Regions from separate parts of the Ochrobactrum sp. P6BSIII genome, predicted to be linked through region 1. Evidence: predicted binding sites of a transcription regulator. Region 1 holds the regulator's gene; the other holds the start of a gene.

The links. Region 1 encodes LexA, which represses DNA repair genes until DNA is damaged. Its sites were predicted from a motif close to TGTTCNNNNTGTGTTCNG; they were not measured.
Region 2: FHW00_RS00625 (ImuA family protein) is a predicted target of LexA. The motif match lies at 2,400-2,417, and genes of this name have one in related genera.

The regions. Positions count from the first base shown of each region.
Region 1 covers NZ_JACGXB010000020.1:10,315-14,527, forward strand. The annotation lists gene FHW00_RS21395 (ComEC/Rec2 family competence protein) at 1-1,099, shown strand, start outside; gene lexA (transcriptional repressor LexA) at 1,201-1,929, opposite strand; gene FHW00_RS21405 (molybdopterin molybdotransferase MoeA) at 2,170-3,387, opposite strand; gene moaC (cyclic pyranopterin monophosphate synthase MoaC) at 3,424-3,909, opposite strand; gene trpC (indole-3-glycerol phosphate synthase TrpC) at 3,914-4,213, opposite strand, start outside.
Region 2 covers NZ_JACGXB010000001.1:143,381-147,593, reverse strand. The annotation lists gene FHW00_RS00630 (Y-family DNA polymerase) at 1-1,410, opposite strand, end outside; gene FHW00_RS00625 (ImuA family protein) at 1,451-2,317, opposite strand; gene FHW00_RS00620 (argininosuccinate synthase) at 2,565-3,785, opposite strand; gene FHW00_RS00615 (LysE family translocator) at 4,093-4,213, shown strand, end outside.

The sequences.
Region 1 (4,213 bases):
TAAATCAGCTATTGCTGCTGCCGGGACATCGCTTGTGGCAGGAATTGCGAGCGGCATTTTCGCCGCCTATCATTTCAACAATACCGCACCGTTCGGGCTGATCGGCAATGTGCTGGCCGATCCGGTGATCGCCACACTGGTCATGCCTTTTTCCGTTCTGGGCCTCGTATTGATGCCACTTGGCCTAGATTGGCTGCCATTGACCATTGCCGGGTCTGGTATCTGGATTGTCCGCACCCTTGCGAGCATGATCGCGTCATGGTCGCCTGATGGCAATCCGGGAGCGATGCCGATAGCAGCGCTCGCATTCTGGACCATAGCGCTCGTGATCGCTGTATTGTTCACAACGCGATTCAAGATTCTGGCGTTACTATTTGTTTTGGCGGGATTTATTGCCTTCGTGCACGAGCCGTTTCCAGATGTTGTGATATCCGAAGATGCAAAGCTGGTTGGGGTTCGTCTGCCCGATGGGCGTTTTGCTGTGAACCGCGACAGGCCGTCAAAGTTCACAATAGACAACTGGAAAACAGCCTATCTCGCAACGCAATTCCTGATACCACAGCACGCAAAAGACAGGCTTCGCGGAATACCGACTGACGGCTTTATCTGCGAAGACGAATTATGCGCGATTACATTACGCGATGGGCGTGTACTGGCCTATACGGCTGATCCTGCCGTTCAGGACGTCGCTTGCGATGTCGGTGATATCGTTATCCTCGCGATAGCCGGGAAAATACCGGGATGTGCACATCAAAAGAGGCTCGTCATCAACCGCCGTGATCTGGCGTTGCGAGGCACAGTGGAGATGAGACTTGGCGACAAGAAAGACACGACCGGCAATTCTATCGTGGCTCTTGCTGGCGATCTGACGTCCGTAAACGACAGCACACCTCAGCGGCGCAATTTTACCGATCCGCGTTATGACGACAGGCTAGCTTTCGCCATCGATGAGCCACGGCGTCCGTGGCATCTGTTCCGGCTCTATTCGCGCGCGGCACGTGGCTTACCTGATCGGGAATATAAGAAGAAGCAGCCTACTCAAAAGGCAGAAACGCAATGCCTGGCCACTGACGATCAGGGGCCGGGCAGATGCGAATGATAATAGTGTTTTGAGCGCGTTGCAATTCAACTAGTCGGCGGTTCAAGCCGCATTTTGCGCATGTCCGTCCGAAAACGCGGTTCCATTTTCGGACCTAACGATCAGTACCGGCGGATCAATCCGACCAGCTTGCCCTGCACGCGAACGCGGTCTGGGCCGAAGATACGTGTTTCATAAGCTGGGTTTGCGGCTTCAAGCGCAATAGATGCGCCCTTGCGGCGGAACCGCTTCAAGGTTGCTTCTTCATCATCAACCAGTGCGACAACGATTTCACCCGGGTTGGCGATATCGCCGCGCTTGATGATGACTGTATCGCCATCGAAAATCCCGGCTTCGATCATCGAGTCGCCCTTGACCTCCAGCGCATAATGTTCGCCCGCACCAATCATCTCCGGGGGGAGGCTGAGCGAATGCGTCTGGCTTTGAATGGCTGAGATCGGCACACCGGCGGCGATGCGACCCATGACCGGTACCGATACGGTCGCCGAAACATCATCATTGGTCGCAACAGGTGCGGAGCGTAACGGCTGCACCGGTGCAGGAGGGGCCTTGCCCAGGCTGCCTTCGATGACGCTCGGCGCAAATTTCTTCTGCGCGTTCAGTCCCGGTGCAATCGAATCCGGCAGGCGAAGCACTTCCAGCGCACGTGCCCGGTTCGGCAGCCTGCGAATGAAGCCCCGTTCTTCCAGAGCGGTGATCAGCCGATGAATGCCCGACTTGGAAGCAAGGTCGAGCGCTTCCTTCATTTCGTCAAAAGATGGCGGAATACCTGTTTCTTTCAGACGATCATGAATGAACAGCAGAAGCTCGTGCTGCTTACGGGTCAACATGCGCGACACCCTCCGACCAGATAAGAATCGAGAAAAACAAAACCAGAACGAACACTATATGTTCCAGTCTTGTTCTGCAATGGTTTTAAAATGATTAACGGGCTGGCGGCTTGTTGCCGGAACGTTCACAGGGCCCCGTGACGGGCCGGTCCTTATCCAAGGAAGCGTTTTATTTTCAATCCATTGTGGCTTTTGCTTCGCGTTGTTTCGAGGCAGCAAAAGTGACCATTCTGGTGCTTTTTAACGTAGCATAAGCACGCGGCACGAACTGCCTGCATCTGCTGCCGGGGCATTTTCGTCACGAATGAGCAATGCATTGGAGCCGACGAGGGCTGTCAGCATGGACGAATCCTGTACTGGAAATGGTGTTGCCAGCAGCGTTCCATCGCTTTGCGATTCGACCGTGGCGCGTACAAAATCGCGCCGATGGTCATTGGCAGGCATCGCCTGACCGAGTTTCGCAGGGCGGATATCTGCCGTCAGATCGGTGCCTGCAAGTTTCGCGATCAGCGGGCGAAGAAAAACGAGGCTGCAAACGAGGCTTGAAACCGGGTTTCCGGGCAGGCCTATCACATGGACGGTGCTGCCGTCGACAGTCTTGCGCCCGTACATAAGTGGTTTTCCGGGACGCATGGCGATTTTCCAGAAACCGAGATCGACACCGCAATTGCGTAGAGCACTATGCATGTAATCGCGATCACCGACCGATGCGCCGCCAACGGTCACCAGAATATCGGTTCCACTGTTCAGAGCGCTGGCAATAGCCGATTCAATCTGTGTCGGATCGTCCGGAATGATGCCCATATCTTCGGAGTAGCCGCCAGCGCGGCGCACGATTTCGGCAATGCCCACACTGTTCGAAGCGACGATCTGGTCCGGTCCGGTCGTGGCTCCGGGCGGAACAAGTTCATCGCCGGTAGCCAATATGGAAATGCGCGGTTTGCGAAACACATCGAGCGATGGATTGCCGCTTGCAGCAGCCAGTGACAGGGCGGGTGCGTCCAGTTCGCGACCGACCGGTATGACGGTCTTGCCGGGAGCAAAATCGAGACCGGCCCGGCGGATATGCCGTCCGGGTTCGATGCCTTCCAGAATGGTCAGCTGATCGCCGGAACGTTCGGTATGTTCCTGAATGACAATCGTATCAGCGGCTTCAGGTATCGGCGCGCCGGTGAAAATGCGCACGGCCTGTCCGGGCAGCAGGGAGCCTTCGAAACGCTTGCCAGCAGCGGATTCACCGATAATGGTCAACTGAAGGGGATAGGCGATTTCTGCAGGCGCTATCAGCGCATAGCCATCCATGGCCGAGCAGTCGAAAGGTGGTTGCAGGAAACGGGCCTCGACGGCGCGGGCAACAACGCGCCCGCCAGCTTCATTCAGCGTAAGAGTTTCAAGGCCATGCGGTTCTGCGGAGGAGAGTATACGCGCCAGAGCATCTTCGACCGGGAGAAGGGACATCGTATTTCCTCTCGAACTCAGTTTTGTGAGGCCGCTTCAGACCTTCCAGTCGCCGGACTTGCCACCGCTCTTTTCCACAACGCGAATATTGCCGATTTCCATATGGCGATCGACAGCCTTGGCCATGTCATAGATCGTCAGGCACGTCACGGAAACGGCTGTGAGCGCTTCCATTTCAACGCCAGTGCGGCCGTTCAGTTTGGCAAGCGCACGCACGCGCAGACCGGGCAATGCGTGATCCGGGACTATATCCACCGCGACCTTGCTCAGCATGAGTGGATGGCAAAGCGGAATGAGGTCGGCGGTTCTTTTCGCAGCCATGATGCCTGCAAGACGCGCTGTGCCGATCACATCGCCCTTGGCTGCATCGCCCGCCAGAATGAGCGCCAGCGTTTCCGGTTTCATGGTCACGCTGCCTTCGGCAACGGCCTGCCGCTCCGTCTCATCCTTGGCGCCGACATCCACCATATTGGCAGCGCCGGTCTGGTCGAGATGGGTGAGCTTGGCCGCATCCGAGGTCATGACATTAAGCCTTGCCGGTCAGAAGCTCGCGCGTGGCGGCGGCAACATCGTCCTTGCGCATCAGGCTTTCGCCGATGAGGAACGTGCCGATGCCGGACTTTTCCAGACGCAGGCAATCGTCATGGGTGAAGATGCCGCTTTCGCCAACCAGCAGACGGTCGGCAGGGGCCGTTTTCGACAGGCGTTCGGAAACGGTCAGGCTGACTTCAAACGTGCGTAGGTTGCGATTGTTGACGCCCAGCAGACGCGAAGAAAGCTTGAGCGCACGTTCCATTTCGGCCTCGTCATGCACTTCGAGGAGCGC
Region 2 (4,213 bases), on a different contig from region 1:
GCCGTCATAAAGCCCTTCGCGGAAAATCCAGAAGCGCTGGCCGTTCTCATCTTCCACCCGGTAATAATCGCGCAGCTCCGGCACGTCATGGCCGATGGAAAGCCACCATTCCGGTTCGATCCGCTCTGGCCCCTCGGCAAGGCGAATATGATGGCGAACCCGCCGCCACAGGAAGAACGAGGGCGGACTGTCAGGCACTTCCGCCACGCTTTCGATGGGCTGCGGCGGCCGAAACAGTTTTATGGGACGCGCTGGCGGATCGCCCGCCAGAACCGGACCGCTTTCATAGTCGGTCTCGTTTGCGCGGCTGCCATGCAGGGCAGGGCGCAGGCCAAAAGCGCGCTCCGGCATATGCGTATCGCGCGCGAAAGGCACCAGCACGCGTTCCGGCCCCAGACGCGCCGAGAGCCGGTCAATGAGTTGGCTGAAACCGGCATCGTCTTCCTCATGCTGGTCCAGCCCGGTCTGGCGTTGGGCGACCGCGGCACTGCGCAAGGCGGCAAGCCTGATCATGTCGAAACCAAAACCGGCATCCAGCGGATCGGTAAGGGCATTGAGCCTTTCGCGCGCAAGGCGCAGAAAAACCCTGTCGTCGCGCAGAGGTTGACCGGTTTCGATATGGATATGGCGTATCGCGCCATCGACCCGGAAGAAGGTCGCTTCGATCAAAAGCGCGCCTTTGCCTTCCGTCTCAAGCCGGGCGAACAACTCCAGCGCCAGTTCCTGCAAGATGCGCTCCACCAGTTCCATGGCGGTCACAGGCTCGGACAGGCGACGTTCAGTCGTTGCGAGCGGCACCATGCGCAGCGGCGAGATGGGCGCGCGCTCCTGCCGTGTCAGACGACCGAGACGGGTGGCGAGATCGGGGCCGAAGCGGGCGGTGAGTGCGGCACGCGGCAGCGCCATCACATCGCCGATCCGTTTCAGGCCCGCACGCTTGAGGCCGGTTTCAGCGGCAGCGGCCAGTTCAAGTGCGGAAAGCGGCAGGCGCGGCAACACGGCGTCGGCTTGCGCCTTGTTGAAGACGCCGCCTCTCGTGCCACGGGCGAGAAGCCGTGCAGCAAAGCTGTTATCGGCAATGGCCGCCTGTATGTGCAGACCGGCGCGCTCGATGCGCCGGATCACATCGGCATGCATGGCGGCCAATCCGCCGAACAGATGCGCGCAGCCGGTAATGTCCAGCATCAGTCCGTGCGGCGGATCGAAGGCAACGAGCGGCGTATAGCGTTCGCACCAATGGGCCATTCCTGTGAGCAGGGCGGCATCGCGCTCCGGCTCGGCATTGGCTACATCCAGCCTTTCCACGCGCGCCCGCGCATCGGTCAGCGCCATGCCGGGATAAAGCCCGAGCTTGGCGGCCTTGACGTCGATGGCCGTCAGCCGCAGCGCATTGGCGGTGCGCTCGGTAATGACAAGCGGCAGCGCGTCGGATGCTTGCCCGGAGGATGCATCAGATCGCCCGGCGCGGTGCAATCTGTCCGTCGGCAGGAACGGAAACCACAGCGCCATGAACGCCATGGAGGACGCCATGGATGCCGACGCTACCGCTTCCTTCCCGTTCTCTGATGCCGAATTCAAGGGTTTCATTGTTCCATTCCATGATCCACTGGCCGCATGTGCCATGACGGTTGCGCTCCAGAACGGCTAGAAAGGCCGGTTTCCCGGGCGCATTGGCTCCGCTGGAGCGCGAGGGAGCAGGGGCCACACGCCATCGGCTGACGGCAGCGCTTTGCACGCCGGTGCGATGGCTTCGAAGCAGGATGACCGGCAGTTGCGCGGTCTCCGCTGCCAGCAGCAGGCGGCGTGAGGCCGTCAGGTCGAGGCATTTCGGCTGGCCGGTTATCGAGGCAACGATGCCGGAAACGAGATGCGAAGCCTTGCCGCCGGTTCCTGCTTCCAGCACATCATTGGCGGCCTTCAGCACATCCTGTGCATTCGGACAGCGCACGATCAGCAGCCGGTGCGGATCGATGCCGAAAGCATGCAGTCCCGGCGGGTAGAGCCCGCCATATTCGCTTGTCGCCGTTTCCTCCTCGATCCAGACGATTGGTCGCTGCTTCTGTGTGGCTCGCAATGCCATGGCGAGCGCAAAGCCCGTTGCCGCCATATGCGCACCAGGATTTTCCGCGAAAACCTCATGCAAGGCATCGCCAGCAAGCCCATGCGGAAAGGCGGTGTCCGCCGCCGCAAGGCCAAGCGCGAAGCTGTTTGCGCGCCCGAAACCGGCACCTGTATCGCCAGCAAAGTTTCCTTGCGGATCGTTGCCTTCAATGGCGGTAACCATGCGCCGCAACGTCGCGATGTCGATGCCGCTCACGTCGAAATTCCTGTAATCTGTCTGTGTTTGATTGCGCGGTTCCGGAGGCAAGCCTGCCTGCCGGTTTTGCCAAAGTCGCTTTCGTTCTCTATTTGTTCCAGTATTGAATCGACTCTGAAAAGAGTCAAGCAGGGAAACGTCCGATCCCTGTCGGCGCGTCGGATTCTTCATAGAAAAGAAAATTCAGGGCAAAGAAAAACGCCCTCCGATGAGGGAGGGCGTTTCATATTTTCAATATTGGGTCTGCTTATTTGCGATCACGCGCGGCGAGCGTGCGCAGGCGCAGCGCGTTGAGCTTGATGAAGCCCGCTGCATCCTTCTGGTCGTAAGCGCCCTGATCGTCTTCGAAGGTCACGAGCTTGTCGGAATAAAGCGACTTGTCCGACTCACGGCCGATCACCATCACATTGCCCTTGTAGAGCTTGAGGGTGACTTCGCCTTCGACGTTCTTCTGGCTGAGATCGATTGCGGCCTGCAGCATTTCGCGCTCCGGCGAGAACCAGAAACCGTAATAGATCAGCTCCGCATAACGCGGCATCAGCTCGTCCTTGAGGTGAGCAGCACCACGGTCAAGCGTGATCGATTCGATGGCGCGGTGAGCTGCCAGCAGGATCGTGCCGCCCGGTGTTTCGTAGACGCCGCGCGACTTCATGCCGACGAAGCGGTTTTCCACGAGGTCGAGACGACCGATGCCGTTGTCGCGGCCATATTCATTGAGCTTGGCAAGAAGCGTCGCAGGCGAAAGACGCTGGCCGTTGATCGAAACGGCATCGCCCTTTTCAAAGCCGATCTTGATGATCGTTGCCTTGTCGGGCGCTGCTTCCGGCGAAATGGTGCGCATATGCACATATTCTGGAGCTTCCAGTGCCGGATCTTCCAGAACCTTGCCCTCGGACGAGGAGTGCAGCAGGTTGGCGTCGACGGAGAACGGCGCTTCGCCCTTCTTGTCCTTGGCAACCGGAATCTGGTGCTGTTCGGCGAATTCGAGCAGATGCGTGCGGCTCTTGAAAGTCCAGTCGCGCCATGGAGCGATGATCTTGATGTCCGGGTTCAGCGCATAAGCGGAAAGCTCGAAGCGAACCTGATCGTTGCCCTTGCCGGTCGCGCCATGCGCAATGGCATCGGCGCCGGTCTTCTTGGCAATCTCGATGAGGTGCTTGGAAATCAGCGGACGGGCAATCGACGTGCCGAGCAGATAAACGCCTTCATAGACGGCATTGGCGCGGAACATCGGGAAAACGAAATCGCGCACGAATTCTTCGCGCACATCCTCAATGAAGATTTCCTTGATGCCCAGCATTTCCGCTTTCTTGCGTGCCGGTTCAAGTTCTTCGCCCTGGCCCAGATCGGCGGTGAAAGTCACAACTTCCGCGCCGAGTTCCGTCTGAAGCCATTTCAGGATGATCGAGGTGTCGAGACCGCCCGAATAGGCGAGTACGACCTTCTTAACGTCTTTCCACTTGCTCATAGTCAACTTCCGATACGATGGATGCCCCATTGTCCGCTCGGGAAGAGCATCCGCAGGGCTTGGGAATTGGATGTTGCTGTCCTTTTATCAGTTGCTAAGCCACGTGCAAGCAGGATGGCTGCGACTTATCGAAAAGACCAGAGAATCCAGTAGCGGCGAGATTTGATTCGCGTTAGAGCATTTCCAGCAAAAGTGCGAAGCGGCTTTGCGTCGGATAATGCTCAAAACAAACCAAATAGAGCGGTTCCGACGATTCTGTCAGAACAGAAACCGCTCTATTTTGCCGCGAATTTTCGGAGCTACGCGCATGCCATTCCTGACAAACCTGACCTTCATTCCCGAATGGACCATTTTCGTCCAGTTCGCGATTGCAACCGCCATTCTTTCCATCACACCTGGCCCGGATATGACGCTGTTTGTCGGGCGCG